DNA from 4 places in the Bacillus sp. BSL6 genome. Region 2 is predicted to be linked to each of the others. Evidence: riboswitches for the same ligand, from Rfam matches in the RefSeq annotation. Region 2 holds a riboswitch; each other region holds the start of a gene.
What was found. Region 2 has a riboswitch for thiamine pyrophosphate ahead of tenA (thiaminase II). Riboswitches for the same ligand answer to the same signal wherever they lie in the genome.
Positions count from the first base shown of each region.

Region 1 (8,055 bases), on a different contig from region 2:
TCGATGCCGTAGCCAACGATAAATTCGTCTGGAATTTGGAAGCCAACATATTCAGCTGTTAAATCCACTTTGCGGCGCTCAGGTTTATCAAGTAACGTACAGAATTTGAGTGCCTTTGGTTTATGCATAAAGAAGTGATCTTTTAAGAAGTGAAGTGTTAAACCAGAATCAATAATGTCTTCTACGACAATTACGTTTTTTCCAGTAATGTTTACATCGATATCTTTTAATAGTTTCACTTTTCCAGTTGTTTCTGTTTGATTTCCGTAGCTAGATGCAGAAATAAAGTCGATTGTTACATCGTTTTTAATGTGACGAATTAAATCAGCAGCAAATACGAAAGATCCTTTTAGTACAGCGATGACTACGATTTCTTCTCCTTCAAAATCACGTTCGATTTGAAGTGCTAGTTCTTTTACTTTGTCTTGTAATTGTTCTTCAGAAATTAAAGTGTCTTTTATTTCAATATTCATTGGAGTCCTCCTACAGTGTAAAACTTGTGAACATTTCGACTGTAAAGGATAGAAAGGAAAAAGTCAAAGAAGATAGTAATTTTTTACAAAGACAATAACAAAATCATCTGATGATATGATATACTAATTATATAAAGAAAACGCTTCCATAAAGGGTGATGATAATGAAGAAGAAACAGTACACAACTGTAACATTTATAAAAGCATTACTATTAACAATTGTTCTTGGATTGTTGGCTTATATAATTGATGTACCAGCGATTCGTATTTCACTAATTGGAATGACTTTAGTATTAGGCGCAATTTCCCATGGTATGATGTCACAGCTGCAAGAAGCTGGACTTGATGATATGAAAGACCATATAGATAAGAAATAAGAGACCTTCACATAGGCATAGTGAAGGTTTTTTTTGTTTCTTACAAAAATGTAAGGTAGTTGTAAGGGAAATCGATAGTTGCATAGTAGTGTTTTGGATAAACTATGGGTGTAAGGTAAAAGGCAAGCATATTTTAGGTAAATTAAGTTTTAGGCACTCTATATGTGAAAAAGGAGTAGGAGGGCATGGAGAAACGTTGGACGACCTTTTCTTTTTTAGCAACTAGCAACACCGTAATGCTAGCTGGCGAAATGGATTTTTTGCACTTGTTTGATCGAGAAGACGATCATTCTTCTTCTAAATTTACAATGAAATGGAGTAAGTGGAGCGAGAGTTGTAGGTTTGAAGAAGAGACCCCTAACGAAGAGCAAAAGGTTATTTTGACAAACCCTATTAAAGCGTGGGTTGTTCAACGTCGTAAGTGTAACGTCAAAAATCACTTAAAGAAAACTGAGCCGAGACAATTAGTTATCGCTCCGGCCCGTTCTACTTCTAAATCACGCGAAAGTAACATGTAAATAATTGAGACACACACCCGAAAAAACATCGTATATATTGCGATGTTTTTTTATTTTTTTACAATGAAATCTTTAAATGAAATATATTTCATCTGCATCTCATATTTATATCTCTTGTTTATTCTAGTGATACATCCGATGCGAAGTGATGTAAAACGTATAAAAGGAGAGAAATAAAATGAAAAAGAAACTATTACCGATCTGTGCAATAGCACTTTTAACAGTGGGATATTCTTCAGTAGCAAGTGCGGATACTGGAACAGTAACGAAGGAAGAAGCAACGCAACTGCAACAAGATAAGGCGAAAAAAGAAGCAGCGATTAAGGAACAGCAAAAAAATGAAGAAGAGAAAAAGAGAATAGCACAAGAACAGCTGAAAAATGATATGGCAAAAAAAGAAGAAGCAATAAAGGCTCAGCAAAAGAGTGAGGAAGGGAAAAAGGAAGCTGCACAAGTACAACAAAAAAATGCTGCAACTAAAAAAGAAGTAGCAAAGCCAGCTGTACAAGGTGAAAAGTTACCAAACACTGCATCAAATAATGTAGTAATGATGGGATTAAGTGCATGTCTTGTAGCAATCGGTACATTATTTGGTTTGAAACGTCGCAATAAAGTTAAGGCGTAATTACAATATTGCCCTATAAAGAATGGGATAATTTCATATATTAAAAATGGTAGGTTATTCCTACCATTTTTGGCATGGAGGGATGAAGAATGAAGTTACTCAATTATATCGGTATCATATTGATGGCTATAGGACTATTTATGGGATCATATTATGCTGTGGAATGGTATAAAGGAAAAAGCTCTGCCGGGCAACTAACGAAGGAAGAAATAAAGAGCCTTACCAATATACAACATAATCAACTTTCACATGAAACTCCCGTAACTTCTCAAGTCCCTTCTTCTCAAACAGAGCATAAAGAAGGAGAAAAGGTAGCGATGTTACATATACCGAAAATAAAGAAGAAGTTTTCTGTATATTGGGGAGCGGATGATGCAACGCTGAAAAAAGGAGTTGGAATGTTCGTTAGTGATGTAACGACAACGCCATCTGGAGGGGGCCATACTGTACTAAGTGGGCACCGGGATACGGTCTTTACAGATTTAGGAGAGTTAAAAGAAAAAGATACTCTTGTTTTAGAGTATGATAATAAAACGTACACATATGAAATTCAAAAGAAGTGGATTACCCATGCGGATGATCGTACTGTTATTATAAAAAAAGAAGAACAGATATTAACACTGACGACTTGCTATCCATTTAATTATATAGGGGATGCACCGGATAGATATATTATCGAGGCGAAGTTAACTGCTAGTTATTCAAAGTGAAATTGTAGTTTCTCAAAGTGGGAGGGGGATACATAAGTTATGTCAAAAAATATTTTAATTGTTGAAGATGAAGACATATTACGCGAAATATTAAAAGATTATTTTTTAAGTGAGCAATATGTAGTGTTTGAAGCAAGGGACGGGAAAGAAGCTTTAGTTGTATTTGAGGAAGAAGAGGTTGATTTAGTTATTTTAGATATTATGTTGCCGGAACTTGATGGATGGTCCGTTTGCCGAAGAATCCGTAAAACATCCGAGGTTCCTATTATTATGCTAACGGCACGTGTTGATGAAGACGATACGTTACTTGGATTTGAACTTGGAGCAGATGACTATGTGACGAAGCCGTATAGTCCGCCAATTTTATTAGCAAGAGCGAAACGGTTGTTAGAAAGTAGAAAAGTAACAAAGAAACTTTTAGAGAATGAAGATGATACATTATCAATTCATGGCATCCACGTCCACTTTCCATCGCGTACTGTTACGGTAGATAGAACAGACATTAATTTAACACATACAGAATTTGAAATATTAGCGTATTTTATGAGAAATCAAGGGATTGTTTTAACAAGAGAGCAACTTATATCAAGAATTTGGGGATATGAATTTGCTGGTGACGACCGAACGGTTAACAGCCATATTCGTAATTTAAGAAATAAATTAGGAGAGAAAGCAAAGTACATTACAACTGTAGTACGAACGGGTTATAAATTTGAGGGGAATGTATGAGAAAAGGGATTGTACTAAAATTATTTACTCTCACAACAGCATTATGTATGTTAATTTTAGCGACAATATTTATTGGACAAACGATATTTTTTAAACAATATTATGCGAATCGAAAAGTGGAAGATATTAAAGTGAATTTAAATTCCTTTGAGAAAAATTATTTAAACTATGCAGGAAATACAGAAGAAATTAAGCGACTGGAGCAAGACTTTTTAAGAGAAAATAATACGTGGATTACGACATTAGATCAGAACGGGAATTTAAAGCATGCGGATGATTTTTATTTTGAGGTAACGATAGATCGTAAGCAACAGAAGAGTTTTGGACAACAAATATTCAAAATTCCTTTATACAATCTCATCAATATAGAAGAGATTGATAATAAGTCATCAACTCCGTTTTTAGGCCAAGAAATTTATTTTTCAGGAGTGAAAAAAGAAGAAAGTTTTATTCCATTCTCTTTTTCGCTAGGTAAGCAAAATTTGAATGGATTTAATAAACAGTTAGAAAAAGCATTTAATGAGAAAATGAGTAAATTAGATCAGGAGAAAAAGAAAGCAGCTGAGGAACAATTTGGTAAGGAAAAGAAGCCGGCAGTTCAGGAGCAAGCTGCCCAAGAACCAGATATTCACATAAGAGGGCGTGTTACGAAAGTTCAGCTTCCGGATGTAACAGGTCCTATAAATCCAATTTATAAAAATAGCATCTTTTTAGATAACATAAAAGAATTTCAAACGGATTTATTATTGAAAGAGAGCAAGCCCATACAATATGCAACACAAACAATGGACTATGAAAAAAATGATATTAAATATAAATTATTAATCAAACCAATAAAAGAAAAAGACGGATCCGTCACATATATATATGCAATGGCTTCTTTACAGCCTGTAGATGAAGCTGTACAAATGGTGCAAGATTACTACATTTACATCATTGCATTTGTAGTTGTTCTTATTTTTCTAGCTTCGTTCTATTACTCTAAGCAAATCGCAAAGCCGTTATTAAAAATAAATGATACGACGAAGAAAATAGCGCATTTAGATTTCACAGAACAAATACCGATTACTTCAAAAGATGAAATTGGTGATTTATCGAAAAATATTAATGTATTATCCAATAAACTCCATTCCCATATTGGACAGCTAGAACAAGATATTGAAAAGGAAAGAAAGTTAGAAAAGACGCGGAAAGAATTCATTTCTGGTGTTTCGCATGAACTAAAAACACCACTGAGTATTATGAAAAGCTGTATTTCTATTTTAAAAGATGGAGTAGCTGAGCATAAAAAAGAGTACTATTTTCAAGCGATGGAACGGGAAGTAGACAAAATGGATACTTTAATTTTGGATATGCTGGAGTTAGCTAAATTTGAGTCAGGCACATATAAAATGAAAAAGGATTCATTTTATATTGATACAGTAATGGAAGATATATGTGAAAACCTTTCTGTAGAAATAGAGAAAAAAGGACTTCGTGTTCATAAACATATAGGCCCATTTGAAGTAGTCGCAAATCAAGGCCGGATTGAACAAGTCATCGTGAACTTCATTACGAATGCGATACGTTATACACCAAATAAAGAAGATATTATTATTTCTACAATAGATGAGAAGGATCGTATAAAAGTATGTATTGAAAATAAAGGTACTCATATTGAAGAAGAGCAATTAGATAAAATTTGGGATCGTTTTTATCGCGTAGATGCAGCTCGCCAGCGTTCGCAAGGAGGAACAGGTCTTGGACTTGCCATTTCAAAGAATATTTTAGAACTACATGATGCTGAATATGGGGCAGAAAATACAGAAGATGGTGTGTTATTTTATTTCTATTTATCGAAAGAAGCGTAGACAATATGATCTACGCTTTTTTTTATTTATTTTCATATTATCTTTACCTAATCTTTATTTTTAATCAGTATAATTTGTTTAGAAAATGAGGTTATGTAAGGAGTCGATGAACCGTGCATAGCAATTGGCTAAGTATAATGGTATTTATTTTCTTTTGCGTATTTATTGTATTTTTAATTGATATTACGATATGAAAAAAAGAGCGCTCATTAAGCGCCCTTTTTGTTTGCATTTATTTGATAAGCATTGATGCTCTTGAATAAGCGTGGTGAAGTAAGAAATAAAAATATAAGTAAAACGGTACATAGAATATAGGAACCAATCATTGTACTACCATTTACGATTAATGAATATAGCACAGCTGATTGACCTTTCGGTGCATATTGTCCCCAGAAAATGATACCAGCAATAAAGTGACAGAAATAGCGAGCAAAGCTACCGATAAATGTAGCAAGGATAATATAACCAAGAACTTTCTTACCTTCGTTTTGTTTTGAAGAAGGTTTGTCTTTACGGCTACCTAAATTTGATTGTTCTAAGTTATTTTCATTAGACGTTAAAAGTGCTTTTTGAATTGGACGATAGAATAAGCCAGCAAATCCAATAAAAGCAAAGGCAATGAAGTACTCAATGAATGCTTGAACAGGTGTTAAAATGTAAGCATCTCCCACGACAATTTGTAATAGTCCCCAAACTAAACCACCTAAGAAAGCTGATTTAAAGCCCCAGCGGTAAGCAATAATAAAAATAGGAATCATAGCAAATGAAATGGAACCGCCTGTTGGAAGTTTAAGTGATAATGGTAAAATATCGATGATCATAGCGAAGGCTGCAAGAATAGCAGATTCGATCATCGCTTGTAAATTGGTGTTACGCATGTTGTCTCCCCCTAAATCCAAGTTGTACAAAAAAGAATAGATATCATAGGAGGATACGAAATACGTAAATAAAAGAGGTATGTATTTCGGACGTTTGCACAATCCCTGCGTTAGAATTAACTAACAGGTTCGAAGGGTCGGAACGAAGTGTTCCCTCTCAGCGGCATAGCTCCCCCTGTGATAACGAAATTCTTTATTTGCTACTGTTTATTGTAAGCGAAATGGATGAGAATGGCAAACGAATACAGTATGACAATGATTGAAATAGAATTGTAGCGAAATGTTAATAAATATGAAGCAAAAGGGTATAGTACAAGAGAAATAGAGTGTGCTATAATTTGTCTGAAAATAATTATCATTCTCTTCTGAGGGGGAAGGTTATGAGCTTAGTAGATATTAAAATCGGTGAGAAAGTGTTAGTAAAAAGCGTTCAGTCGTTAGATCAATTATTAAAGAGAAGACTGGCTGCTTTTGGTCTTTCGGAAGGAAGCGAACTTCGTATGAAGCAAAAAGCGATGTTCAAAGGTCCTTGTACATTGGAGTGTCGTGGACAGTTAATTAGCATTCGTCATTGTGACGCGAAAATGATAAAGGTGGAATTAGCGTGAATAAGGTAGCTTTGCTAGGGAATCCGAATACAGGGAAAACATCATTATTTAATGCACTTACTGGTTCTTATGAATATATAGGAAACTGGAGCGGTGTAACAGTAGAAAAGAAGGTTGGTAAATTAAAAGATAAGCAAGGAACATTGATTGATTTACCGGGTGTGTATGATTTGAATCCAGTTTCACGTGATGAAGGTGTTGTAACAAACTTTCTACTAACAGAAGAATTTCAGCATATGTTAAATATTGTGGATTCTTCGCAATTTGAACGAAATATGCATTTAACGTTGCAATTACTTGAATTTGGTAAGCCCGTTTCAATTGGTTTAAATATGATTGATGTGGCGAAGCAAAGAGGAATTGTAATTGATGTAAAACGATTATCAGAACTATTAGGTGTAACAGTCGTTCCTGTCGTTGCAAGAAGTGGCAAAGGTTGTGAAGAACTACTTGCGACTCTTAAAGAAAATGACAAAAACGAGAAAAAGCCATTCCTTATTTCATATGGTGTACAAATGGATGAAGGAATTGGAGAAGTAATTGCTCTTTTAGAGACAGTGAATTACGAGCATCCGAGATGGTTAGCGCTTCAATTTTTAAGCAATAACGAAGTAGTAGAAAAAGAAATGAAGGTATTACCAATCTATAAGGAACTCAAAGCCATTCGATCTCGCTTAGAAGAAAAACTTGATTGTACGTTGGAAGAGCATATTTATAAAACTCGTGAAGCGTATATTGAAAAGTTAAAAACAAATGTTATGAAGCATGAGAAAGAAGGAAAAATTCCTTTTTCAGAAAAAATTGATAGATTAATTACACATAAAATTTTAGGACTTCCAATCTTTTTAGCAGTTATGTTTTTTATTTTTCAGGTTACGTTTACGTGGATTGGGACACCGCTGTCAGATATGTTAGATGAGTTTTTTGCTGGACAGCTTACGGATTGGGTGACAGCTGGACTTACAAGTATCGGAGCTTCTGATTTTATTCAAGCACTCGTTACAGAAGGTATTATTGCCGGTGTTGGTGCTGTATTAGTATTCGTTCCACAAATCTTTGCACTATTCTTTTTTATTTCATTATTAGAAGATTCAGGGTATATGGCGCGAATTGCAGTTGTTATGGATAGAATTATGGAGTTCTTCGGTTTAAACGGAAAAGCGTTCATTCCGATGATTATCGGTTTTGGCTGTAATGTTCCAGGTATTATGGCAGCGAGAACGATTGAACAAGAAAAAGAACGTTTACTTACAGTTCTTGTAACACCATTTATGTCTTGTTCAGCAC
Region 1 is NZ_JAVGCW010000001.1:60,111-68,165, forward strand. Features, by position in the region: gene hpt (hypoxanthine phosphoribosyltransferase) at 1-473, opposite strand, end outside; gene RCJ96_RS00385 (hypothetical protein) at 635-850, shown strand; gene RCJ96_RS00390 (hypothetical protein) at 1,036-1,368, shown strand; gene RCJ96_RS00395 (LPXTG cell wall anchor domain-containing protein) at 1,547-1,993, shown strand; gene RCJ96_RS00400 (class D sortase) at 2,083-2,703, shown strand; gene RCJ96_RS00405 (response regulator transcription factor) at 2,743-3,432, shown strand; gene RCJ96_RS00410 (sensor histidine kinase) at 3,429-5,282, shown strand; gene thiT (energy-coupled thiamine transporter ThiT) at 5,492-6,160, opposite strand; TPP riboswitch at 6,245-6,346, opposite strand; gene RCJ96_RS00420 (FeoA family protein) at 6,541-6,768, shown strand; gene feoB (ferrous iron transport protein B) at 6,765-8,055, shown strand, end outside.
Region 1: it holds a riboswitch for thiamine pyrophosphate, as region 2 does, so the genes downstream of both, thiT (energy-coupled thiamine transporter ThiT) here and tenA (thiaminase II) in region 2, are expected to answer to the same signal.

Region 2 (8,055 bases):
CGCCAAGTTCTTGTAATTTACGTGCTAATACAACATCATCAGATGTGTACGGAAGTACGATAAATCCTTCTTCTAGTAACATTTCAGATGCCTTTAACGTCTCTACCGGATCAGGTAATAACGTTCTATCATCACCAATAACTTCTACCTTTATCATGTCGCAAAGCCCTGAAGCTTTTGCTAATTTTGCAATACGAACAGCTTCTTCAGCATTTTTTGCTCCGGCTGTATTCGGTAATAACGTATATTTTTTTACATCAAGTTTCTCTAATAAATTAGGCTGCTTTGCATCAAATATATCCATACGACGTACTGCGAACGTTAAAATTTCTGCCTCAGATACATCAATTGCCTTTTGCTGCACATCAAAATCAGGGAATTTGCCTGTTCCTAATAAAAGTCTAGAATGAAATGAAAATGGTCCAATGTTTAACATAATCAACCGCCTCCTACGAAAGTTACAATCTCAATTTGGTCTCCATCAAAAACAGATGTATCTGTATGATCATCTTTTTGTAAAATATCTTTATTACGCTCTACTACAACAATTCTGTTATCTAACTCTAAATGTGTAAGTAGCTCAGCTACTGTTTTCACACTCTCTGGCACTTCAATTTGATTACCATTAATTTTTAAATTCAAACTTCCATCCCCTTTCTAAACTGTTTTAGAAAGCAATAAATCTAGCAAGTGATTCTCCTGCTTTCCTTCTATTAAATCAGCCATATATTGACCAGAAACAGGACTTAATAAAATGCCGTTTCGATAATGGCCTGTGCAAGCATATAAACCTTTTATTTCTTCATGCTCTCCCATATAAGGAGCTTCATGATTCGATTGTGGTCTTAATCCTGCCCATGCACTTTCCCATTCAGCTTCTTTTAAAGCAGGCAATATTGTATACGCGCGCTCTAATATAGAAGTAATACTTTCTGGTTGCACAGTTTTATTGAACGTACGAGGCTTCATCGTTGCTCCAATTACGTAACGTCCGCCGCGCTTTGGTGCAATGTAAAATCTTTCTTGGAAAATAGGTGCCTTTAAAAGTGGTTTTCTACTTCTTACCGCTACTACTTCTCCTTTAACTGGATATGTACCCCATTCGCGGTGAAAATAACCTAGTAACTTCGTGCTCCATGAGCCACCTGCAATAACAACTTTCTCGCAAGTGATCATACCTTCGCTTGTCACAATTCCAGTCACTTTCTTATTTTCAATACGAATATCAAACACTTCTGTTTGCTCATATATATCCGCACCGGAAATTGCCGCAGAATGCGCGAATGCTTTCGTAAGCTCTGGCGCAATAACATGGCCATCTTTCGGATAATATACAGCACCTATAATTGACTCAGATAGATACGGCTCTTGCTCTCGTAAACGATCTCCCCTTAGAAAGTAAGAATCTTCACCGGTTTTCTGCTGCCAATCCATAATATGAAGAATTCTTTCCTTCTCCTCTTCATTTTGAGCAATGCGATAAATGCCTTTCTCTTCATACCCAATATCAATTCCTGTTTTTTCACGTAAAACTTCTGCAAGTTGTGGAAATATAGCACGGCTTTCTCTAGCAAGTTCAAATAGCGGGTCATACTCATCCCATTCTGCCTGCACCCCAAGTAAACCAGCGGCTGCTTTCGAGGCTTCAGATGCAATCTGTTGCTTCTCTACAATCGCTACTTTATGCTCTCTTTCTGCTAGAAAATGTGCAACTGAACTACCAATTACACCACCGCCAATTATCGCTACATCATACTTCTTACACATGTTTTTCCGCCCACTTTCTTATTGATTCCTTATAAGATTTCGCTTTGCTATACGGGTTACTACTACTTATAATCCCAGACATAACAGCAATACCACTGACGCCGTTAGTAAGAACATCTCCAGTGTTTTCCGGAGTGATTCCTCCAATTGCTGTAATCGGTATGGATAAACACTTTGCAATGTCTGAAATTTCTTCAAGCCCTCTCGCTGGCACACCTTTTTTACAATCTGTCGGAAATACATGACCATAGACGAGTGAATCCGCGCCATTCTTAAATGCATCGATCGCCTCTTCTAAAGAATGCACAGAATAACCGACATGCAAATAAGAAAACTTTTCTTTCACTGACCTTACATCTGCGCTTCGATATCCTAGCTGTACACGCGGAATGTTTAATAAAATAGCAATATCAATTCGATCATTTATCACTATTTTTGATGCTGGAAAGCCTTTCTTCAAAAGACTTTCCACACCTTCATACAATTCCTTCGTACTTTTCTCACGCTCACGAATATGCAAATAATCAATTTCACTTTCAATTTGCATCGCTACATTCACTAACTCTTCGAATGACATGTGACCATTTGAGATTACATGAAGCTCATTTTTCATATTCATTCGCCTACTTTAAAATGTTTTCGAATAACTCATTGGCCGGAACGATTTCTTTCGTCATTCCTTTATCTTTCAACCATTTATTTTGTTTCTCCCATGACTCTTTTGAATCTGATAAAAATGGTTCATCCTTTGTTTCCATTTTCTCTAATAAAATTTTCATACTTTCTTTTTCAACTTCTGGTACAAGTGGGAAGTTTTCTTTTTCCTGATGATTTAATAAAATATTTAATGCTTCATCTGGATTTTTCTTCATGAAATCATAACCTTTTTTCGTACCACGTAAGAAAGCTTGCAAAGCTTCTTTATCTTTTTTCAATGTTTTATCACCTGTTACAAATACGAGTTCATGATAATTCGGTACACCGTAATCTGCTGGATTAAAGTATGCTGGTTCATGACCTTCATGACGCATAACAGGTACTTCATGGTTAATGTATGCCCCTGTTACCGCATCCACTTTTTTCGTAATTAATGCTGGTACTAAATCAAAACCAACATCGACTACTTTCACTGTATCTGGATTACCACCAGCTTCTTTTACCATCGTTTTTAAATACATCTCACTTAAAGGTGTTCCAGAATATCCAACTGTTTTACCCTCTAAATCTTTTGGCGATTGAATGCCTGCAGACTTCAGCGATACAACATGATTTAATGGTGAACGTACGACAGCTCCAATTGATTTCACTGGAATTTGTTCATTTGCTTTTGCCATGACAACATCTGGCTGATAATATAAGCCAACCGTTACTTTTCCTGCAGCTGCTAACGTTAATGGGTCAGTCGGATTGGAAGGGAATTTAATATTCACCTTTACTCCTTCTTCTTTAAAGTAACCTTTTTCAATTGCCGCATAAATAAAGCTATGTACCGCATTTGGGTACCAATCAAGCATGACCGTTATTTCTTTTTCTTTTTTATTCTTATCTGATGCTGAATTACTCGAACATCCAGCAATCATTGCAACTAATAATGTAAGCACAAAGATGCGTTTTAAAAATTTCATGAATGCTTCCTCCAACTAATGAATTTCTTTTCTAATACCGAAATAAGTACGACGAAGAAAATAGCTAATAATGATAACAATACAATGGGTGCAAATACACCTGCCCCGTCTAATTGCGTCATCATTCTCTTACTGAAATATCCTAGCCCCGCTTGTGCACCGAGCCATTCACCAATTGCCGCCCCAATTACACTAAGCGGTACTGCAATTTTTAAAGCTGAGAAAAAATAAGGAAGAGCAGACGGCAATTTTAATTTAAGAAAAACATCTTTTTTCGTTGCCCCATACGTAACTAAAAGCTCTTCCCATTCTTTTTTCGTACTGCGCAGTCCATCATACGTATTAACCGTAATTGGGAAAAACGTAATTAAAACCGTAACAACGACCTTACTCCAAATCGTATATCCAAACCATAAAACGAAAAGCGGAGCAAGCGCTGTAATAGGAATCGTTTGTGAGGCAACTAATAATGGATAAAATGCTCTCTCCATCCAATTACTCGCATTCATTAACATCGCTAGCCCTACCCCAAGTACGATAGAAATAGCCACCCCTATTAAAACGACATATAATGTTGCTGGCAAATGAACCGTAAATAATATGTCTTTTAGTTTCCATATCTTCATTACAATTGCAGACGGTGACGGTAAAATGTACATTTCATCTACAATTCTTGCGCCTACTTCCCAAAGAGCAAGTAAAATACTAGAAAGTGTAAGAGCAGGTAATAGCTCCTTCAACCGGTTCATCATGCGAGTACCTGCCTTTGCAACATACTAAGAAGCTCATCTTTCAGTGCTAATACTTCTGGTTTATATAAATCTTTTCTTGTCCGATTACAATCAAGCGGTACAATCCTCTCGGTTAAAGTAGTTATCGGTTGATTTTCTACAACTAAAATTCGATTAGAAAGAAACAATGCTTCTTCCACATCATGAGTGATAAATAAAATTGTTTTTTCCCACTCTTTCCATTGTTCAAACAACCATTCCTGCAAAGATGCCTTCGTTAAAGCATCCAACGCGCTAAACGGTTCATCTAAAAGTAATATCTCTCCGCCTGTTAATAAAGTTCGAATGAAAGATACGCGTTGCCTCATACCACCAGATAAATCTTTCGGATATTTTGTCTCATACCCTTGTAAGCCAAATTTGTGTAACAGTTCCTTTGCCTTTATTTGTGCTTCTTTCTTCTGTACACCTTGGCACTCTAGCGGCAGGGCCGCATTCTCAATAATCGTTCTCCATGGCAGGAGCATATCTTTTTGGGGCATATACCCTACAGGATGGCTCTTTGTTTCTGTTAGTTCTATCTGTCCCGTACTCGCTTCTTCTAAACCTGTAATAAGGCGAAATAAAGTACTTTTCCCGCATCCACTCGGTCCGATAATGCTTACAAACTCTTTATCTTGTATAGAAGCATTTAATTCATTAATGATTGGCTTCTCATCATAATGAAAAGAAACATTATGAAACTGTAGTATGTTCTTGCTCCTCAAATCCCCACATCTCCTTACGGTAGGACATATCCCAGAATAAATATTCAAATCGACTGGAATATAGGAAAATCTCCTCTAATCGATCTAGCTCTTTTTCAGACTTTCCAACTGCCATTTCATTTAATAAATCGATTAACCAAACACAAAGGTTGCCATATTCTTCAGAGCTATAGCCTTGAATCCACTCACCAAAGAACTCATGATCTCTTGCTCCAGGAATATCATTTAAACGCTTTCCAATCTCCCAGTAGCTCCACATACACGGAAGAAGTGCTGCTATTAATTCCGCAAGTGTGCCATTTTGAGATACAGACATCATGTAATTTGTATAAGCTAAATTTTTAGCAGATGGCTTTGCAGACTCTATCTCCTCTATAGAAATTCCAAGTCTTTTTGCATACTGTTTATGAATTGTCATTTCTCCATTTAATATCCCATCAATTTGTTCAGCAAATTTCCCCATAATTTGTGGATTTGTTGCCTTTACAACACCGATCGCATATAACTTTGCATAATCTAACAAGTATAAATAATCTTGAATAATATAATACTGAAACTTATCTTTTTCTAACGTACCATCCCCCATACCTACAACAAATGGATGATTATGACTCATCTCCCAAACTGGTTGTACAGTTTCTAATAATCTATCGCAAAATTTCATTTCTCTATCCCCTTTCAATTTATATATCTAAATAAAAAACCACTTCTAAATAAGAAGTGGTTACAGCAAATAAAATTATAATTTATTCGTTGCTCCACTTCCCTTCGCTAGTATTATCTAGATCAGGTCTGTAAGGGTTAAGGATTATTCCTCTCTCAGCACAACAAGCACCCCTAGTGGTTTCAATATGAAATTTTCAAATAAAAAAGCCCCGTTTCTATACGCAAAGAAACGGGGACTCATTATTAGTGTCCGAATTGCTTCCCTACGCTAGCATAATCTAGATCAGGTAATAAAAAGGATCAAAGACTTAAGGTCTTACTCTCAGCTGGCAACACCAGCTCTCCTAGCAAACTATAAAATTATCACTGTCAGTATAACACCGTAATAAGACATCATCAACTGTTTTAATTTTCTCAATTGTCAACAAAATAACAAAACCATATAACACTTATATTCTATCTTAGAAATTATTATCCTCAAAAAATTTATTTTTATATTGATTTCATATTACATTTATGTGAATACACCCACTATATTATATCTTTATACTATAATAAAATTACAACTATACAACTAGAGGAGGTCTCTATTATATGAATATGAAAGCTACTGCTTTAACAGCAACTACTGTCGCAATTGCTTCTTTACTTCCTTCTATGGGAGAAACAAATGTACAAACAGCCAACGCTGAACAATTATCTAATGTGAAAACTGGATATGTCAAAGTCGATCAAGTAGCCTTACATACAAAAGATAACGCAAATAGCTCATCAATTGATACAATTCGCTTTAATACGAAAGTGAATATACTTGAAACAACTAATGGCTGGTATAAAGTATCTGTTAATAATAAAGTAGGTTACGTACAAAAAGATTCTATTCTACTAAAAAACAAACTTCAATCTAATAATCAATATATCGTCAATGCCAATGCATTAAACGTTCGTTCTGAACCTAATTTAGAATCTTCAATTTTAGATGTATTACCAAATGGGAAATTCGTTACTATTCAAGAAGAACAAGGTGAATGGTATAAAATTTTACATAATGGCAAAACAGGTTACGTACAAAAGGCATTCGTATCTAATGGTTCACAGCCTTTAGTAAAAGGCATCACAGTTCAAAATAATACGAAATACACAGTTGCAACACCTAAACTTAATGTGCGTAGCAATGCTAGTACAAGTAGCACACTACTTGGTTCATTACAAAATGGTACACAATTACAAGTAGTGGAAACTGTAGGAACTTGGTATAAAATTCGTTTTGGCACAGGATACGGATATGTGGCAAAGCATTATGTAGTGCAAAATCAAACGCAATCACAAGCTCAAACAGCTCAACCTACTTCCATTCCAGCCGTTTTCAAATTCCCTACTCAAGGAAAAATTAGCTCAACATTTGATATGCGCTGGGAACAAATGCATTATGGTATAGATATCGCAGCTCAGGGTAATGTCTCTATCCAGGCTGCTGCGGCAGGTAAAGTCGTGAAATCATATTATTCAGCTAGCTATGGCAATGTTGTGTTCATCGCCCATCAAATAAACGGGAAATTATATACAACAGTCTATGCTCACATGAAAGATCGCACTGTACAAGCTGGTGATCAAGTACAAGCTGGACAATTAGTAGGTCATATGGGAAACACAGGTCATTCATACGGGCAACATCTTCATTTTGAATTACACAATGGAGAATGGAATTTTGAAAAAACAAATGCAGTAAACCCACTGCCATATTTAGTTAGGTAAATTGTATGCCACGCAATATCAATATACCTCTCTTAATTGAATACTTAGCCTTTTTAGGCTTAATCTGTTGCTTAGTAATTTATAATACAAATACTGTATTTTTATCTATTATCATTGCTTTTGTTGCTTTAGAAATTATGATGGAAGCTTTTCAAGTTCAACTAAAACAAAAAATTGCCCATATTTATAATGCCATCTTTCTATTAAGTGCTTTAATAACAAATATTATTAGTAATGGTTTTTATTTATCTACCGTATTTCCCGTATTTTTTATGGCTGTTTTATTATTCATAGCTAGATACATTCATGTCCCTAATAACAAAAAACACGAACAAGAAGCTTAGAAAGAGGAGACACTGTGTACCAATCTTTCAAAGATAATCCGATAAAATATATATTGAATTTATACAAAAAAACAAATACTTTTTTTGGTATACAAGGAAGCTATACGGCACAATTTCTCCTTTATGGAATGTTATTTCTCGTCTTAATTACATTCTCCTTGCTTTACTAATAAAAAAAGGATCTCACAATTGAGATCCTTTTTAATTTATATAGAAAGTGCCCTTTATCCACAAGCATATTTTTCATAAATAAAGCTAAGATTATATTTTTTCTCTAAGCTCATTCTTTGTTCATCATCACACCAATAGAACAGAATATCATGAATCGTTGCATAACGCTTATTTTTAAGAAACAGTTTAAAGAAAGATGGTAAACAGTCATGTAATTGTATAAATATAT
Region 2 is NZ_JAVGCW010000002.1:916,880-924,934, forward strand. Features, by position in the region: gene thiG (thiazole synthase) at 1-436, opposite strand, end outside; gene thiS (sulfur carrier protein ThiS) at 439-642, opposite strand; gene thiO (glycine oxidase ThiO) at 658-1,767, opposite strand; gene tenI (thiazole tautomerase TenI) at 1,760-2,380, opposite strand; gene RCJ96_RS10975 (ABC transporter substrate-binding protein) at 2,391-3,392, opposite strand; gene RCJ96_RS10980 (ABC transporter permease) at 3,389-4,141, opposite strand; gene RCJ96_RS10985 (ABC transporter ATP-binding protein) at 4,141-4,890, opposite strand; gene tenA (thiaminase II) at 4,859-5,554, opposite strand; TPP riboswitch at 5,637-5,739, opposite strand; TPP riboswitch at 5,800-5,912, opposite strand; gene RCJ96_RS10995 (SH3 domain-containing protein) at 6,151-7,311, shown strand; gene RCJ96_RS11000 (hypothetical protein) at 7,317-7,655, shown strand; gene RCJ96_RS11005 (DUF3965 domain-containing protein) at 7,880-8,055, opposite strand, start outside.

Region 3 (8,055 bases), on a different contig from region 2:
CAAAGAATGACCGGTGATGGTGGACTTCATTTATTTATAGAGTTAGAAGAAAAAATTCATGCCCGTACACTTTTGCAAAAGTGTTATGAGCAAGGGGTTACTTTTTCTCCTGGAGATGTGTTTTATTCTGATGGAGGAGGAGCGAACACGTTTCGATTAGGATTTTCACGTTTGAAAGAAGAAGAAATAGTTCGGGGAATCAAAATAATCGGTGATACAATAAAGTGAAACTTTAATCAGTGGGGGGGCATCCCCCACTGATTATTAGCCCTCACCAATCGGGCTTTTACGGGCAGTTGATCCCCCACCTAACTGCATTGCTTCCGCTGCATTTTGAGGTGGGGGTCTTACTGCCCGTTAATGCGGGATAAAAAACGAAATTAGGAGTTGAGGAAATGAGAATTGGCGTTATTATGGGAGGAGTATCCTCTGAAAAACAAGTATCCATTATGACTGGAAATGAAATGATTGCAAATTTAGATAAAAATAAATATGAAATTGTACCAATTACATTAAATGAAAAAATGGATTTAATCGAAAAAGCGAAAGACATTGATTTTGCATTGCTCGCATTACACGGAAAATACGGAGAAGATGGGACAGTTCAAGGAACGCTTGAAAGTTTAGGTATTCCTTATAGCGGGAGCAATATGTTATCTAGCGGTATATGTATGGACAAAAACATGTCAAAAAAGATTTTACGTTATGAAGGAATAGAAACACCAGATTGGATTGAACTTACAAAAATGGAGGATCTAAATCTTGATGAATTAGATAAGTTAGGATTTCCATTAGTGGTAAAACCAAACTCTGGTGGTTCGAGTGTTGGGGTAAAGATTGTCTATGATAAAGACGAACTAATTTCAATGCTGGAAACTGTGTTCGAATGGGATTCTGAAGTAGTAATAGAAAAGTATATTAAAGGTGATGAGATTACATGTTCCATTTTTGATGGAAAACAGTTACCTATCATTTCAATTCGACATGCGGCTGAGTTCTTTGATTACAATGCGAAATATGATGATGCAGGTACTATTGAAGAAGTTATCGAACTTCCAGCCGAACTTAAGGAACGTGTAAACAAAGCGTCGCTGGCTTGCTATAAAGCATTAAAATGTAGTGTTTATGCAAGGGTTGATATGATGGTGAAGGACGGTATTCCATATGTAATGGAGGTTAATACATTACCAGGGATGACACAAGCAAGTTTACTACCAAAAAGTGCAGATGCAGCGGGAATTCATTATAGTAAACTATTAGATATGATTATTGAAACTTCATTAAGAGTAAGAAAAGAAGAAGGATTTTAAGTAGCGGCATTATGAATACTTTTGACAGTAACAAGAAGTATGTTATGATAAATAAGATACGAAAATAAAATATTTATCCACTAGGGGGGCCTATTATAGGCTGAGATCAAATTGGAATTTGAGACTCTTAGTACCTGATCTGGTTAATGCCAGCGTAGGGAAGTGGGAAAGACATTGCTATTTCATGTATAAATACTGTCAATTTCACTTTCTTTACGCCTGTAAAGAAAGTTTTTTTATTATAAAGCGTTAATTGCTGTGGATAAATACTTATATGAAATGGATTATTGGAGGGAATCAAATGACTTTTTCACAATCATTACGTAAAGAAGTAGATTCAATTTGGGAAGCTAGTTTTCATCATCCTTTTGTAAAAAAACTCGGTGAAGGAACGTTAGATTTAGCTAATTTTCGCTATTACGTGCTTCAAGATTCATATTATTTGAGTCACTTCGCTAGAGTACAAACATTAGGAGCTGCAAAAGCGCTTGAATTAGAAACGACTGCTCGCATGGCACATCATGCTCAAAATACATATGAGGCGGAATTATCTTTACATGAGAACTTTGCGAAGAAACTAGGGATTACACAAGAAGAAAAAGATAATTTTATCCCTGCTCCAACTGCATATGCATATACTTCACATATGTATCGTGCTGCGTATGAAGGACATTTAGGCGATATTATTGCAGCAATTTTACCTTGCTATTGGCTGTATTATGAAATTGGTGAGCGTTTAAAAGAGTGTCAGCCAGAAGAGCCGATTTATAACGAATGGATTTCTGCTTATGGATCTGATTGGTTCCGAACATTAGTTGAAGAGCAAATTACACGATTAGATGCAATAGCTGAAAAGGTGACAGAGTCTGATCGTAAGCGTATGAAACAGCATTTTATTATAAGTAGTCAATATGAATATTCATTTTGGGAAATGGCTTATACTTTAGAAAAGTGGCCGGTAGATACAGAAGTAAAAGATGTAATAGGATAAAGAAAAGAGGTATTGCTATACGTATGTATGGGCAATACCTCTTTTTTAGGTTTTTGTAAAATTATTGTAAAAATCATAAATAAAACACATAATACATATTTAATATCTCTAATGTATGACATTACAGATATAAAGGAGTGCTTTATATTGTAATTACTTTTAACTTTTATAAAGGTTATTGGCGTTCTTGATGAAAAGGATTCACTTCAACAAGAATTGAGAGAAGTATAGCAGAAACAAAGTTACGCTTGGAGGCGGAAGTGCACTCAAACTCATGCAAGCTCAGTTTCAATATCGTGATGAGGATTACAATACATTATTTAATGAAGTTAAAGCGATTATGGAAAAGAATCCTGAACTAAAGAATGACCTTTATGTATGTCAATGTACGTGTTGTAGAAGAACAACCGCGAAAAAACGTGCACACCGGATAAGGATATTGGTATTATGTATAATCTTAGTCCCTCGTTTGTTACTTGCGGATTACTCTATTTTGGTTTTAGAGCAGAGGAAAGCAAGGAAGCTGATATACAAAGAAAAGAATGCAGGAAATAAAGCTCATTACAATTTGAAATTTATTGAAAAAGAGCAGCTAACAACAGCTAGCTGCTCGGCAGGTTCTTTGAGATAAAACAGAAGGGAATATTGACAAAATATAGAGGCTTATTCTGGTTGTTTGAACGTAGTTAAAGAAAGAATATCACATACTATTGATATTAATAAAAACTATCTGTGAATTTCTTTTCTTTATTTTATTCACAAATAGTTCCAGTAGCTATTCCGGTTGGAGCGATACCTACTGGGACATTAGTGATAACAGTATTCGTAGCAATATCAATAGCGGAAACAGTATTACTAGCTTGATTTGTAACATATGCAAGAGTGCCATCAGGTATGATGGTTACTTGATCAGGGGATAAACCAACAGAAATTGTATCAATCACAGCATTTGTCGCCACATCTATTACCGATACATTATTGCTCACTTTATTTACAACGTAAATAAGATTTCCACCCGGTGTAATATCTATACCAACAGGTTCTGTACCTACGTTAATTGTAGCAATAACTGCATTGGTAGCGGTGTTAATAACAGAAACAGTATTGCTGTTTTGATTGGTGACATACGCACGAGTGCCATCTAGTGTGAACACGATTATTCTAGGACGAATACCAACGGGGATGGTAGCGATAACCGTGTTTGTAGCAGTATTAATAACAGAAATTGTGTTGCTTAATTCGTTTGCAACATATGCAAGGGCTCCATTTGGAGAAACAGTGATTCCTTGCGGAGCGATACCAACAGGGATGGTATCAATAACCGTGTTAGTAGCGGCATTAATAACAGAAACGTCATTACTCGCGTGGTTTCCAACATAAACAGTTGTGTTATTTGGAGAAACAGCTACGCCAATTGGATCAGCTCCAACAGGAATGGTAGCAATAACAGTATTCGTAGCAGTATCAATAACAGAAACGGTATCAGAAAAAATATTAGTAACATAAGCACGAGCCCCATTGGGTGAAACTGTTACTTCAAGAGGTGCATTATCTACAGTAATTGTAGCGGCTACAGTATTTGTTCCGGTGTTAATCACTGATACTGTATCATCTGCAGGGTCATCGATGGCTCCTGCGTTTGTAACATATACAAGGAAATTACATGCAGGTCCAGTTGGACACTCACATTCCCCAGTAGGTCCTGGTGGTCCTTCGGGCCCTTGAATTCCTTGCACACCTTGAGGTCCAGTGGGTCCTTGAATTCCTTGCACACCCTGAGGTCCAGTGGCTCCTCCTGGTCCTTCAAGACCTTGAATTCCTTGTATACCCTGAGGTCCAGTGGGCCCTTCCGGTCCCTCCGGTCCTTGAATCCCTTGTATACCCTGAGGTCCAGTCGGTCCCGGTGGTCCTGGTATTCCCATTCCGGTTCCTGAACCAGTCGGTCCCGGTGGTCCTGGTGGTCCTTGAATTCCTTGTACGCCTTGAGGTCCTTGAGGTCCTGGTGGTCCTTCGGGCCCCTGAATTCCTTGAGAACCCTGAGCTCCTTGAGGCCCTTCTGGTCCTTCCGGTCCCTGGATTCCTTGCACACCTTGAGGTCCTTCCGGTCCTTCGGGCCCCTGAATTCCTTGAGAACCCTGAGCTCCTCTAGGTCCAGGAAATCCTCTAGGTCCACGAAATCCTCTAGGTCCAGTGGCTCCAGTCGGCCCCGGTGTCCCGATGTTACTTAATAGCGAACTATTCAAGATTCCTTGTAAAATTAAGTTGAATGTTTGCTGCAATAGTGGATCCGATATATTTGAACAACTAATAAGTGAAGATAAGTTTTGAAATAAAAATTGAAACAATGCTGAAATTTGAGTAAGAGATGCAGTAGGTAAGGAATTAATTAATTGGTTTATAGTTCGTATAACTAAATTTCTATTTGGAGTATTTGGTTGTACTGTAATTAATAAATCATTTAATGCCTGTAATGCAGATTGGAGTATTTGTATATTTGTCGGATTTGGTGTGGTAAAGAAGGAAAGGATACCTTGGTTTAATTGGTCAATTAAGAGTAATAATTCTTGTTGTTGAGAATTCGAGAAAAAAACAGGTGTACAGCAATTACTTTGATCACAAGGAGATATAGAAATAAAACAAGGTTGCTGAAATTTATCACACGAATTTTTGGGATTAGATTTTCGATTATATCTCATAAATACCTCCTTTTAAAAAATTAAATGTTAAGTAAGTTTTGATAAATTATTAGCAACTGAGTTTGTAGGTATATGTTTAATGTGAAATGTTATTTCCTTCAAAGTATATGCCAATAAAATTGAGGTGTTCATATGGGATATATAATCAATACCTAGTTATTAGTAGGTTAATGTAATCATAGGAAATGAAGGTTACCAAGTGAATAGGAAAGCGATTATATATGTGAAATTTAATAAAATAGTTATTTGAAAATAAATAATCGCAAAAACGTCAGGCAACCAATTAAGTTGCCTGCTACATTCTTGCATGGTAAATGATAGATTTCTCAACAAAAGAGAGAAATAAAGAAAAATGTTTTTAAATGAAATTCATAAAAGTTTGATAGGCACTACCGAGGAAAAATACCGTAGCTACCGCATGGGCATTCCATTTAGGCATATTTAATTTTAATATGGTGTTGTATAAGATTCCATATACGATACAAATGATTAATACAAATGCAATTAATTGAAGTGCTAACAAAAATAGTGGCTGTTCTAAAGCACTAAAGTCAAGTTGTTCCATTAATTTATCACACCAATTATTTAATATATTAATATAATTAAATTGAAAATAAAGGATTTATTTCTATAAAGTTCCGAATTTGTAGGGGGGGTTAGGGGCGGTAGTTGAATTTTTAATCAAAACGCTATTTTAATAGGAAACGAGGGAGTGAAATGGAGTAATTATTGATATTTGAAATAGATGAAACGAAAAATAAGCTGTATGAAGTATTGGGAGCTAACAACTACCATTACGAAATTAAGGATTATTATCTACACAACGATTGCATAGGTGAGTTTAAGTATTTCTATATTAGAACAACAGATGACACGATTATTGATATGCGTTTAAGTGAGTTTCTTGAAATGTTTGCAGTATACGAGGGATTCACTAAAGCGGCAGATCAAAAAGATATACAAAGGAAGATTACAGTAACAATGCTTTAAAAAAAGAGAAGCCCTTAATTAGGTCGCTCCTCTTAATGCCAATATACAATAACTATTCCATTATAATGTATAAATATAAAATATTTAATAATTATTTTCATGGTAAAAATTTCATTTTGTAGAACAGGGGAATGGATATTTGTACTAATTGGAAAAACACAGTTAAAGAGTTCTCTAAGAAGCAAGAACTAGAACGAAATACAAGAGCAGTTAGCAAAAGCTAACTGCTCCGTGAATAAGAAGAACACAATGGTCATTCGTATTCAACCATGGTGTATCTATAGTATTAACGTATTTTAGAGTTTTCAATAAAAAAGGGGGTTAGGGGAGTGTAAGGAAAAAGACTTTATATAAAGGCTCCTTTTGGTGATTTAATCTATTAATTGCACTCGTGGTAATATTCATCAAATGAATCGTTATTATCGTTACAGCATATACAAAATGTTTTTTGAATAAATAAACTAACTACGCTAGTAGAACCTTCCTGCTTTGTAAGAGTAAGACTTTGAAAATCTTCAACTTGAAATATTTTTGTTTGAACGGGCTGTAATGTAGTAGTAATTGGTATGCTAGATCTTCTTGTTAGAATAGTAACTTGAACGGGTGCACTCATACCGACAATGAATAACTGAATTAATGTTTTATTGTGATTGTTGGTGAAATCTTCAAATACTGTTTGTGGAGTGGTATTTAGGAGGTCAACAGATATAGGTATATTTCCATTTAAATTTTCTCCTGAACCACCGATTGTATGAGTCTCAACAAAACAGTTATTTTTTTGATGATCCGAATGTGATTGGTTTTTATAATACTTTTTACCATCTTTATAAAAGTAATCAGCCATATGAATTTAAAGCTCCTTTCTTTTAGATGTCTATATAGTTTATTTAATAAAGCGAAGTAGTGCTTGTACAACATAATAAAATCCGCTCTCGTAATTGCTTAAAAATGTTATTTGAAAATTAAAGAGCACCTTTGGAGGAAGGTGCTTTATGACCAAGAGTTATTTAGAAAAAAGGGTTCAAATCATATTGTATGTATCATTTTTAGGGAGGCGCAGTTTTATACAAAAATCTGTATTTCATAACAAGAGACACAAGCACGCATATAAGCATGCTCTTTGACAAGAAAAGTAGATTTTTATGAGTGGATATCTCCATACAATTGCATATGTTTGTCCAGTTAAAAGGTGAAAAGTTTTAATGAAATAGTTATTTAATAGAAGGTTATTCAGCTATTTGAAATATAGTTTCATTAGGCTTAGAAAATCCATACAATTTCCTTGCGAATTTTAAAATACCTTCTTCACTCTCTGTTAAAGTTTTAATATCTTTGTCAAAATAGCGTCCAAGCATTTCTAATTCAGATAGTTTTTTCTTTTCGTTATTAAGTAAAATTTGTTTTTCCTTAATCATTTGCTCTTGCTTATAGAGAGAAATTTGGACGGAAATAATCATAGGTAGCATAAAAGCTATTGCTAGTAAAAGACGACGTCTCAGTTTTTTATCCTTTTGTGAATAGTTTTTAGGATTCAATTGTTGTTGTGATAATTTTGCGATACTACCCATTTAAATGCCTCCATTACTGATTTTAGAATTCGATTGTTTAACGGTATTATACATGAGAAATGGGGAATTTTGAAACTATCTTGGTAAAGCTAGGTTCTTAGATGGTTAATAAACTCCTTATTATATTGAAAAAACATGCACAAAAATTGTGCATGTATAATAAAAAGCTATGTCTTGTCTATATAAATATATGCTTAGTTTATATAAATCGTGAGTATGTTTGAACAAAAGGGTTATTTATTTCAAATATAAAGAGCGCTTTTTAAGGCGCTCCATGACCAAAACTAATATTGAAAAAGAATACCGCATGATATTTTATGTATGTTCTTAATAAGTGTTCAGTTTGAAAAATCTTTCTTTTGCACAACGAAGCAGATAGTTAATAAAACTAACTGCTCGTTGTACAAAAGAAACGCCACACTTACAGAAATATTTTGTAACTTTAAGTTACAAAAATAGTATGAACAGGGTTAAAAATATTATTCAGGAATAAAAGAAAA
Region 3 is NZ_JAVGCW010000004.1:79,071-87,125, forward strand. Features, by position in the region: gene pdxR (MocR-like pyridoxine biosynthesis transcription factor PdxR) at 1-228, shown strand, start outside; gene ddlB (D-alanine--D-alanine ligase) at 396-1,310, shown strand; TPP riboswitch at 1,383-1,488, shown strand; gene tenA (thiaminase II) at 1,612-2,301, shown strand; gene RCJ96_RS14470 (YVTN family beta-propeller repeat protein) at 3,054-4,997, opposite strand; gene RCJ96_RS14475 (hypothetical protein) at 5,356-5,562, opposite strand; partial or broken gene RCJ96_RS14480 (hypothetical protein) at 5,727-5,976, shown strand; gene RCJ96_RS14485 (exosporium protein D) at 6,367-6,831, opposite strand; gene RCJ96_RS14490 (septum formation initiator family protein) at 7,214-7,555, opposite strand.
Region 3: it holds a riboswitch for thiamine pyrophosphate, as region 2 does, so the genes downstream of both, tenA (thiaminase II) here and tenA (thiaminase II) in region 2, are expected to answer to the same signal.

Region 4 (8,055 bases), on a different contig from region 2:
AGAGCTGCGATCGTTAACATAACCATTTCAATTGTGTTTGGCATGGAAAGACGGGCTAACTTTCCATCAACTATCCATCCTGGACGAAGTGCTTCAAATGAACCGAGAAGTACGACAAGGAAAGTTCCTACTAGGAAAAGGATAACTGATAATTTAGCGCCTTTTACACCAACAAATTCTTTTTTCTCTTCAATCTTAGGAATCATTCCTTCTTTTAATCGTTTTAAGTATTCAGGGTCTTCATTTAATTCTTTCCCCATTTTGCTAGCAACAAATGCAGCTATCATACAAGCGATGAAAGTAGAAGGGATACTTACTTTTAAAATATCTAATAAGGTGATTTTATAGTCAGCTAACATTGCTAAAAGTGCAACTGTTGCAGCTGATATAGGACTAGCTGTAATTGCTTGTTGGGAAGCAATTACGGCAATTGACATTGGTCGTTCTGGTCTAATTCCAGATTCGCGAGAGACTTCTGCGATAACAGGAAGTACAGAATAAGCAACGTGACCAGTTCCTGCACAAAGTGTAAATAAATAAGTAACAATTGGAGCAAAGAATGTAATGCGTTTTGGATTTTTTCGTAATGCTTTCTCAGCCAAATGAACAAGGTAGTCCATTCCTCCAGCGGCTTGGAGTGCACCAGCAGCTGTAATTACTGCTAAAATCATAAGCATGACATCAATAGGAGGAGCTGTAGGTTGTAAGTGGAAGACGAAAACAAGTATTGCCATACCAACGCCACCCATTACTCCTAGACCAACTCCGCCTAGACGTGCGCCAATAAAAATGCAGAGTAGTAATGTAAGAAATTGTAGCCAAAACATGATAAACTACCTCCGAAATTCATTAGTTAAGATATATTTGAATAATTTAATTTAAAAGAAAATTAAAATAAATAATCAAAACAATCCTTGTGTTATATACATTTTTTATTATATAACACAAGAAATGTAACATTCACGTACTTTGTTAAATTATTTCGAAAAAATAATACATCCAAATTTTACATTTGTATCTCTAAATAGGTGGACATTTTAATTTTTATGTTGTAATCTTTGATAGAGAATAATGTAATTCTCATAGAACTCCCATATCGTTCAACTCGTTCAGCGAGAAAGGCAAACTGATGGAAACATTAGGACGCAAAACTACAGGAGCTAAGGCCGAAAGGCTACGCTAGCCAGTTACCGGACGGATAGGGTTGGTCTTGACCAATGCTTTTTCATTGGTCTTTTTTTATTTGCAAACAAATGAGAAACCTTATCAGTTGTTGATAAGGTTTCTATTTTAATAGCTTTCCTTTATATTAAGTTAATTAAGAAAGGTGATGTTGATGAAAAAATATTGGCACAAGCTATCATTTCTTCAAAAGAATGTATTGTTAACTGTGTTAGTTATTTTGACGCTTGTTGGTACTATGGGAGCGTTAAGTTTTAACATGTTTCAAAATAGCATGATGTCTATATTTGAAAGGCATTCTTTTGAAACAGGAGATACGGTATTACATAAATTAGACGAAGAAATAGTGAGAGATGTTACAAAAGACCCAGTGGCACAAAGAGAAAAGAGAGAGAAGTTAACAGAGAAATTAGATGAAGCAACGGAAGAATTGAATAGTGTTGGACAAACGTATATTGTTGGAGCAAAAAAAAATGAAAAAGGTGAGTTACTAATCGTCGACTTGTCTACAGAGTTAGCAAATGTTGTTGAAGTAAGGCCGGGAGAATATTATAAACAACCAGATCTTTGGATGGAAGCATACGATAAGGTAATGAGCACGAAAAAAGCAAACATGACAGTAGTATATGAAGATCTATTAGGAACATGGGTAACGATATTAGAGCCAATTAAAGATGGAGAAGGAAATATTGTGGCGATTGTTGCAGCCGATGTAGATGCTTCTATTGTTCCTATTACAAAGGAAAAATTCATTATACAAGGTTTAATGTTTATTTGTATTTCTGTTTTAATTGCAACTGTTATTCAATTCTTAATTGTACGTAATGCACTTGCTCCATTGCGAGATTTACGTGAAGGATTGCGCAGAGTTGGTGAAGGTGATTTAAATATTAAATTAGAGGAAAGATCAGATGATATTGGTATTATTAATTCTTATTTTAATAATACCATCGAGAAGTTTAAAGGAATTATAGATAAAGTGAAGCAGACAGCAGAACAGGTTTCCTCATCTTCACAAGAATTGTCAGTGAGTACAAAAGAGAATAGTATGGCAGTTCAAGAAATCGTAAGTTCTATGGTTGAGTTAAGAGCTGGCGCTCAATTACAAGAAACTTCAGTACCACAGTATTTAGGTATTGTATATGAAATGGAAGATAAGATGGAAGAGATAAAGAATGCTGCAAAACAAATGGTGAAAGCGTCTGAAGGTATAGAGCATCATTCAGTTAAAGGAAACGGTGTTACTAAACAGGCAATTAATCAAATGAATATAATACAAAATGCAGTACAAGATTTATCTTCTATCATTTATTCTTTGGAAGTAAGATCAAAAGAAATTAGTGATATTGTAACTGTAATTACAAGTATTTCAAATCAAACGAATTCGCTAGCTTTACATGCTACTATTGAAGCTTCACGTGCTGAGGAAACTGAAGAGGGATTTGCTGTTGTTGCTGATGAAGTGCGTAAATTAGCAGAGCAGACGGAAGCATCAGCAAAAGATATAGCAAAATTAATAGGGGAAACACAAGCAGGAACGGAAGAAGCTGTTGTTTCAATGCAAAAAACCTCAAAAGAAGTAGAGTCTGGAATGAAACTTGTTGAAAGTAGTGGTGCTTTCTTTGAAAAAATTTCGAAATCAGCACAAACTGTTACTAATCAAGTTGGAGTTGTTTCTAGCAATTCAAATAATATATTGCAAAATAGCCAAAACATTGTTCGTGTTGTAAATGAACTATCACTTATTACAAATAAGTATGCGAATAGTAGTAGTAATGTTGAAGAAATCATGAAAGAACAGGAAATGTCTGTACAGGATATTGCTGAATTAGCCAGTTCTTTAAGCTGGCTCTCACAGGAGTTACAAGAGTTAATTGGGGAGTTCAAAAGTTAAATGAAATGATTATACATGCTTTTGTTTGTTCAATAAAATAAATCATGCTACAATGAAAACGAATTAAGGACCGGGGAGCCAATTGGCTGAGAGGATGTAAGCAAACATCGACCCTCAACCTGATCTGGATAATGCCAGCGTAGGGAGTTACTTAAAGTGATGTAGCATATGTTATTCTATAATAACTTGCATACAAGGCTTTCCTACGTAGTAGGAAAGCCTTTTCTTGTTTTAAAATTTAATTTCATAAGGGGGATTTTATTATGTCACAACAAGTTACAATGTCATTTTCAGTAGTACCACAAGCAAAAACAAAAGATGTATATTCTGTTGTTGATAAGGCAATTGAAGTTGTGCAACAATCGGGAGTTCGTTATGAAGTAGGGGCAATGGAAACAACGCTGGAAGGAGAATTAGATGTACTTCTTGATGTCGTTAAACGTGCGCAACAAGCTTGTGTGGATGCTGGAGCTGAAGAAGTGATTACTTCTATTAAAATCCACTATCGTCCAAGCACTGGTGTAACGATAGATGAAAAAGTTTGGAAGTACCGTGATGAATATGCAAAACCAGAAGCAATCTAAAATAATTACAACAATTTGGCTTATCCTTCTCATTGCGATATGGGAAGGATCTGTTTCATTATTTAAAATTGAACCGTGGATTTTACCGAAGCCTTCTGCCATTGTTCAAGAATTAATTGGAATGAAAGATTTACTATTACCGAATACGATGCAAACACTGCAAGAGGTTATAATTGGACTGTTCTTTGCGATTTTAATTGGGACAAGCATTGCAATTCTTATGGACGTTATCCCTTTATTTCGTATTTTAATAAACCCGTTGCTTGTTATTTCGCAAACGATTCCAATTGTGGTACTTGCACCGTTATTTATTATTTGGTTTGGATATGGAATGCTACCGAAAGTAATGGTAGTCATACTCGTTTGTTTCTTTCCAATTGCGCTTAGCATTTTAGAAGGTTTTCAAACGGTAGATAAAAATATGTTGAAGTTGTTGCAAACGATGAAGGCAACAAAATGGCAAATTTACCAGAAAGTAAAGTTTCCAGCAGTGCTTCCATACTTTTTCTCCGGCTTAAAAATTGCAGTTACATATAGTGTAATGGGAGCGATTATTGGAGAATGGCTTGGTGCCAGTGAAGGATTAGGAGTTATGCTTACAAGGGCTACGAAATCCTTTTTAACAGCCCGAGTATTTGGTGTTGCAGCAATTATTGTAATGGTGACATTATGTCTGTATTTTATCGTGGAGTTTATGGCAAGAATAACAGCACCATGGATATATAGAAAGGACGGCAGAAAATGAAAAAAGGTTTAAAAGTTATGTTGGCTGCCTTAGTAGCAGTAGGTGTAGCTGGATGTAATACGGCAAAGAAAGAAGAAAGTGCAACTAAAGATCAAAAAGTAAAAGTCGTATTAGATTGGTTTCCGAATACGAATCATACTGGCTTATATGTAGCACAAGCGAAAGATTATTATAAAAAGCAAGGCTTAGATGTAGAAATCATTCAGCCTGGTGATAATGTGACGGCGGAGCAAATGATAGCTTCAGGAAAAGCTGACTTCGCAATAAGCGCACAAGAAAATGTAACGTTGGCTCGTGTGGAAGGTATTCCTGTTGTATCTGTAGGGGCGATTATTCAGCATAACACTTCAGCTTTTGCATCGCTTAAGAAAGATAATATGACGTCACCGAAAGATTTTGAAGGGAAACGTTACGGTGGCTGGGGAGGACCAGCGGAAGAAGCGACATTAAAGACTATTATGGATAAGCACCAAGCTGATTTTAATAAAGTTGAAAAAATCATTTTAGGACAAACAGATTTCTTTAAATCAATTGGTCGTGATGCAGATTTTGAATGGATTTATTATGGATGGGATGGAATTGAAGCGAAGCGCCAAGGAAAAGAGTTAAATACGATTATGGTGAAAGACTTAGATCCAGCGCTTGATTTCTATAGTCCTGTTATGATTACGAGTGAAAAACATACGAAGCAAGATAAAGACTTTGTGAAAAAGTTTATGAGTGCAACGACAGAGGGTTATAATTTTGCAATTAAAGAACCGAAAGAAGCTGCCGATATTTTAATTAAAGCTGTTCCAGATGTAAATAAAGATTTAGTACAAGAAAGTCAAAAATGGCTAAGTACGAAGTATCAAGATGATGCAAAAGCGTGGGGAGTACAGAAGGAAGAAGTTTGGACGAATTACATGAATTTCTTATATGATAACAAAGTTATTAAGAAGAAAATTGATGTGAAAGATGCCTTTACAAATGAGTTCCTTCCAAGTGAAAAATGAGTGGATTACAAATAAAAGATATTGTGAAATCTTTCGATGGCAAGAATGTATTAGCAAATATTAGTGCTTCTATAAGAGAGGGAGAGTTCGTTTCCTTTGTAGGACCGAGTGGTTGTGGGAAAAGCACACTATTAAATATGATCGCAAATATTGAAAATCCAACAAGTGGAAGTGTAACGTATAACGATAAGCAAATGCAAGAGCAAGATGTTGTAAGTTATATGCCGCAACAGGACTTATTACTACCGTGGCGATCGGCTTTACAAAATATCGTTCTTCCGTTAGAAATTGAAGGGAAGCCGAAAAAACAAAGGCTGACAGAAGGAATGGAAGCATTAAAGCAGTTTGAATTAGATGAATATGCAGACCATTATCCAGATGAATTGTCTGGAGGGATGCGTCAAAGAATTAGTTTTCTGCGCACATATTTATGTGAAAAGCCAATTATGCTACTTGATGAGCCTTTTGGTAAATTAGATGCTTTTACAAAAATGGAAGTACATAGCTGGCTTTTAAACTCTTGGCATCAAGAGAAGCAAACAATCGTTATGGTTACACACGACTTAGATGAGGCAATCTTGCTTTCGGATCGCGTATTTATTTTATCTCAAAGACCAGCATCAATAGTTGGTGAGGTACAAGTGAAATTACCTAGGCCGAGAACGATGGATATGTTAACATCACTTGAGTTAAAGAAGGATAAGGAAGAAATTTTGAGAGTATTAGCTCCTTATATGAAAAAATAGAAAAAGCCTTTTAACAGTTTTTTGTATAATTACTGTTAAGAGGCTTTTTTTTTATAGGGGGAGAAGGAACAAAAGGAAAAGTAGAGAATAGAATATAACAGAGTAGTTTATACTCTTAATATAACAAATGTTAAAGGAGTGAAAGGATAAAATGACTTTATCAACTGTTCTTCAAATGGTTTTAGCTTGATATGGGAGAAGTCTGCCCATTTTTATCGATTAAGCTAAATTGAAGACAGCAGGTAAAGAACCTTAATCCTTTCTTACGATAATATGTAATGGGTAAGGTGTATTCACCTTACCCATTTTTTATATGCACAATTAAATAAGGCTTTATACTGTTGCTCTCTCTATTTAGCTTATGAATCATAAGCAAAGGAGAGAAAATAATGAGTATATTAACGGTAGAAAATGTAAGTCATTCGTATGGTGAGAAAACCATTTTATATAATGCATGTTTTCGAATATTGAAGGGTGAGCATGTTGGGTTAGTAGGGGGAAATGGAATCGGAAAATCAACATTGTTAAAGATTTTAACAGGAGAACTTATACATGATGATGGGAACATTGAATGGTTTCCGCATGTGAAGGTAGGTTTCTTGCAGCAGCATATGGATTTACAAGAAGGGATGACAATTGAGGGATACTTGCAAAGTGCATTTGCTGATTTGTATGCGATTGAATACGAAATGTTAAAAATTGCTGAACAAATGAATGGAGCAGGAGAAGTAGAAAAACTGTTAGTAAAGTATGGAGAATTACAAACTATATTGGAAAGCTCTAATTTTTATCACATTCATACAGAAGTTGAAGAAGTAGCAATCGGTTTAGGTTTATTTGAAATAGGTTTGAAAAAGGATGTATCGAAGTTAAGTGGGGGACAGCGAACAAAGTTATTACTTGGGAAGCTTCTTTTAGAAAAAGCTGATGTTTTATTACTAGATGAGCCAACAAATTATTTAGATACAGCTCATATAGAATGGTTGCAATCATATTTGAGACTATATGAAAAAGCTTATGTAATCATTTCGCATGACGAATTATTTTTGAACAGTATTACAAATGTTATTTTTCATCTAGAAGGAGGAAAAGTGAAGCGATACGTAGGAAACTATGAAAAGTTTGTACAAAGTTACCAAGTGCAAAAGAAACAATTACAATCGGCGTATGCGAAACAACAAAAAGAAATCTCTCAGTTAGAAATATTTATTCAAAAAAATAAAATTCGAAAAGCGAAACAGGCTAAAAGTCGAGAGAAAGTATTAGAGAAAATGCAAAGGATTGAAAAGATTCATTCTGTAACTCGATCCCGTTTTGATTTCAATGTTTATGAGGAGCCGGTGAGTCGTATATTGCAAGCTGAGAAACTAAGGATAGGTTATAGTGATCCTTTATGTCCAGAGTTGAATTTACAAGTGAAAAAAGGAGAAAAGATAGCGATTATTGGTCATAATGGAATTGGAAAAACGACGATGTTAAAAACATTATTAGGTCAAATTAAGCCGCTAAGCGGTTCAATTTCTGTTGGAGAACGAGTAAATCCTGCGTATTTTGCCCAGGAAGAGTTTGCTTCAGAAACAACACCCTTAGAGAAAGTTTGGGCAGAGCGACCAGATATGACAAAGAAAGAAGTGCGCCAAGCATTAGCAAAGTGTGGATTGCAAGAAGAACATGTATTAAAACCTATTCGTTTATTAAGCGGAGGAGAACAAACGAAAGTACGTTTATGTGAACTTATCGTAAAGAAAAGTAATGTTTTAATTTTAGATGAACCAACTAATCATTTGGATATAGAAACAAAGAAGGCGTTGCAGGAAGCGCTACAACGATATAAAGGAACCGTTTTACTTGTATCACATGAACCTTCTTTTTATGAAGCATGGATAACAAAAGTGTGGAATATAGAAGA
Region 4 is NZ_JAVGCW010000007.1:91,998-100,052, reverse strand. Features, by position in the region: gene RCJ96_RS21440 (anaerobic C4-dicarboxylate transporter family protein) at 1-827, opposite strand, end outside; cyclic di-GMP riboswitch class I at 1,111-1,195, shown strand; gene RCJ96_RS21435 (methyl-accepting chemotaxis protein) at 1,337-3,076, shown strand; TPP riboswitch at 3,138-3,239, shown strand; gene RCJ96_RS21430 (MTH1187 family thiamine-binding protein) at 3,340-3,660, shown strand; gene RCJ96_RS21425 (ABC transporter permease) at 3,632-4,405, shown strand; gene RCJ96_RS21420 (ABC transporter substrate-binding protein) at 4,402-5,400, shown strand; gene RCJ96_RS21415 (ABC transporter ATP-binding protein) at 5,397-6,146, shown strand; gene RCJ96_RS21410 (ABC-F family ATP-binding cassette domain-containing protein) at 6,536-8,055, shown strand, end outside.
Region 4: it holds a riboswitch for thiamine pyrophosphate, as region 2 does, so the genes downstream of both, RCJ96_RS21430 (MTH1187 family thiamine-binding protein) here and tenA (thiaminase II) in region 2, are expected to answer to the same signal.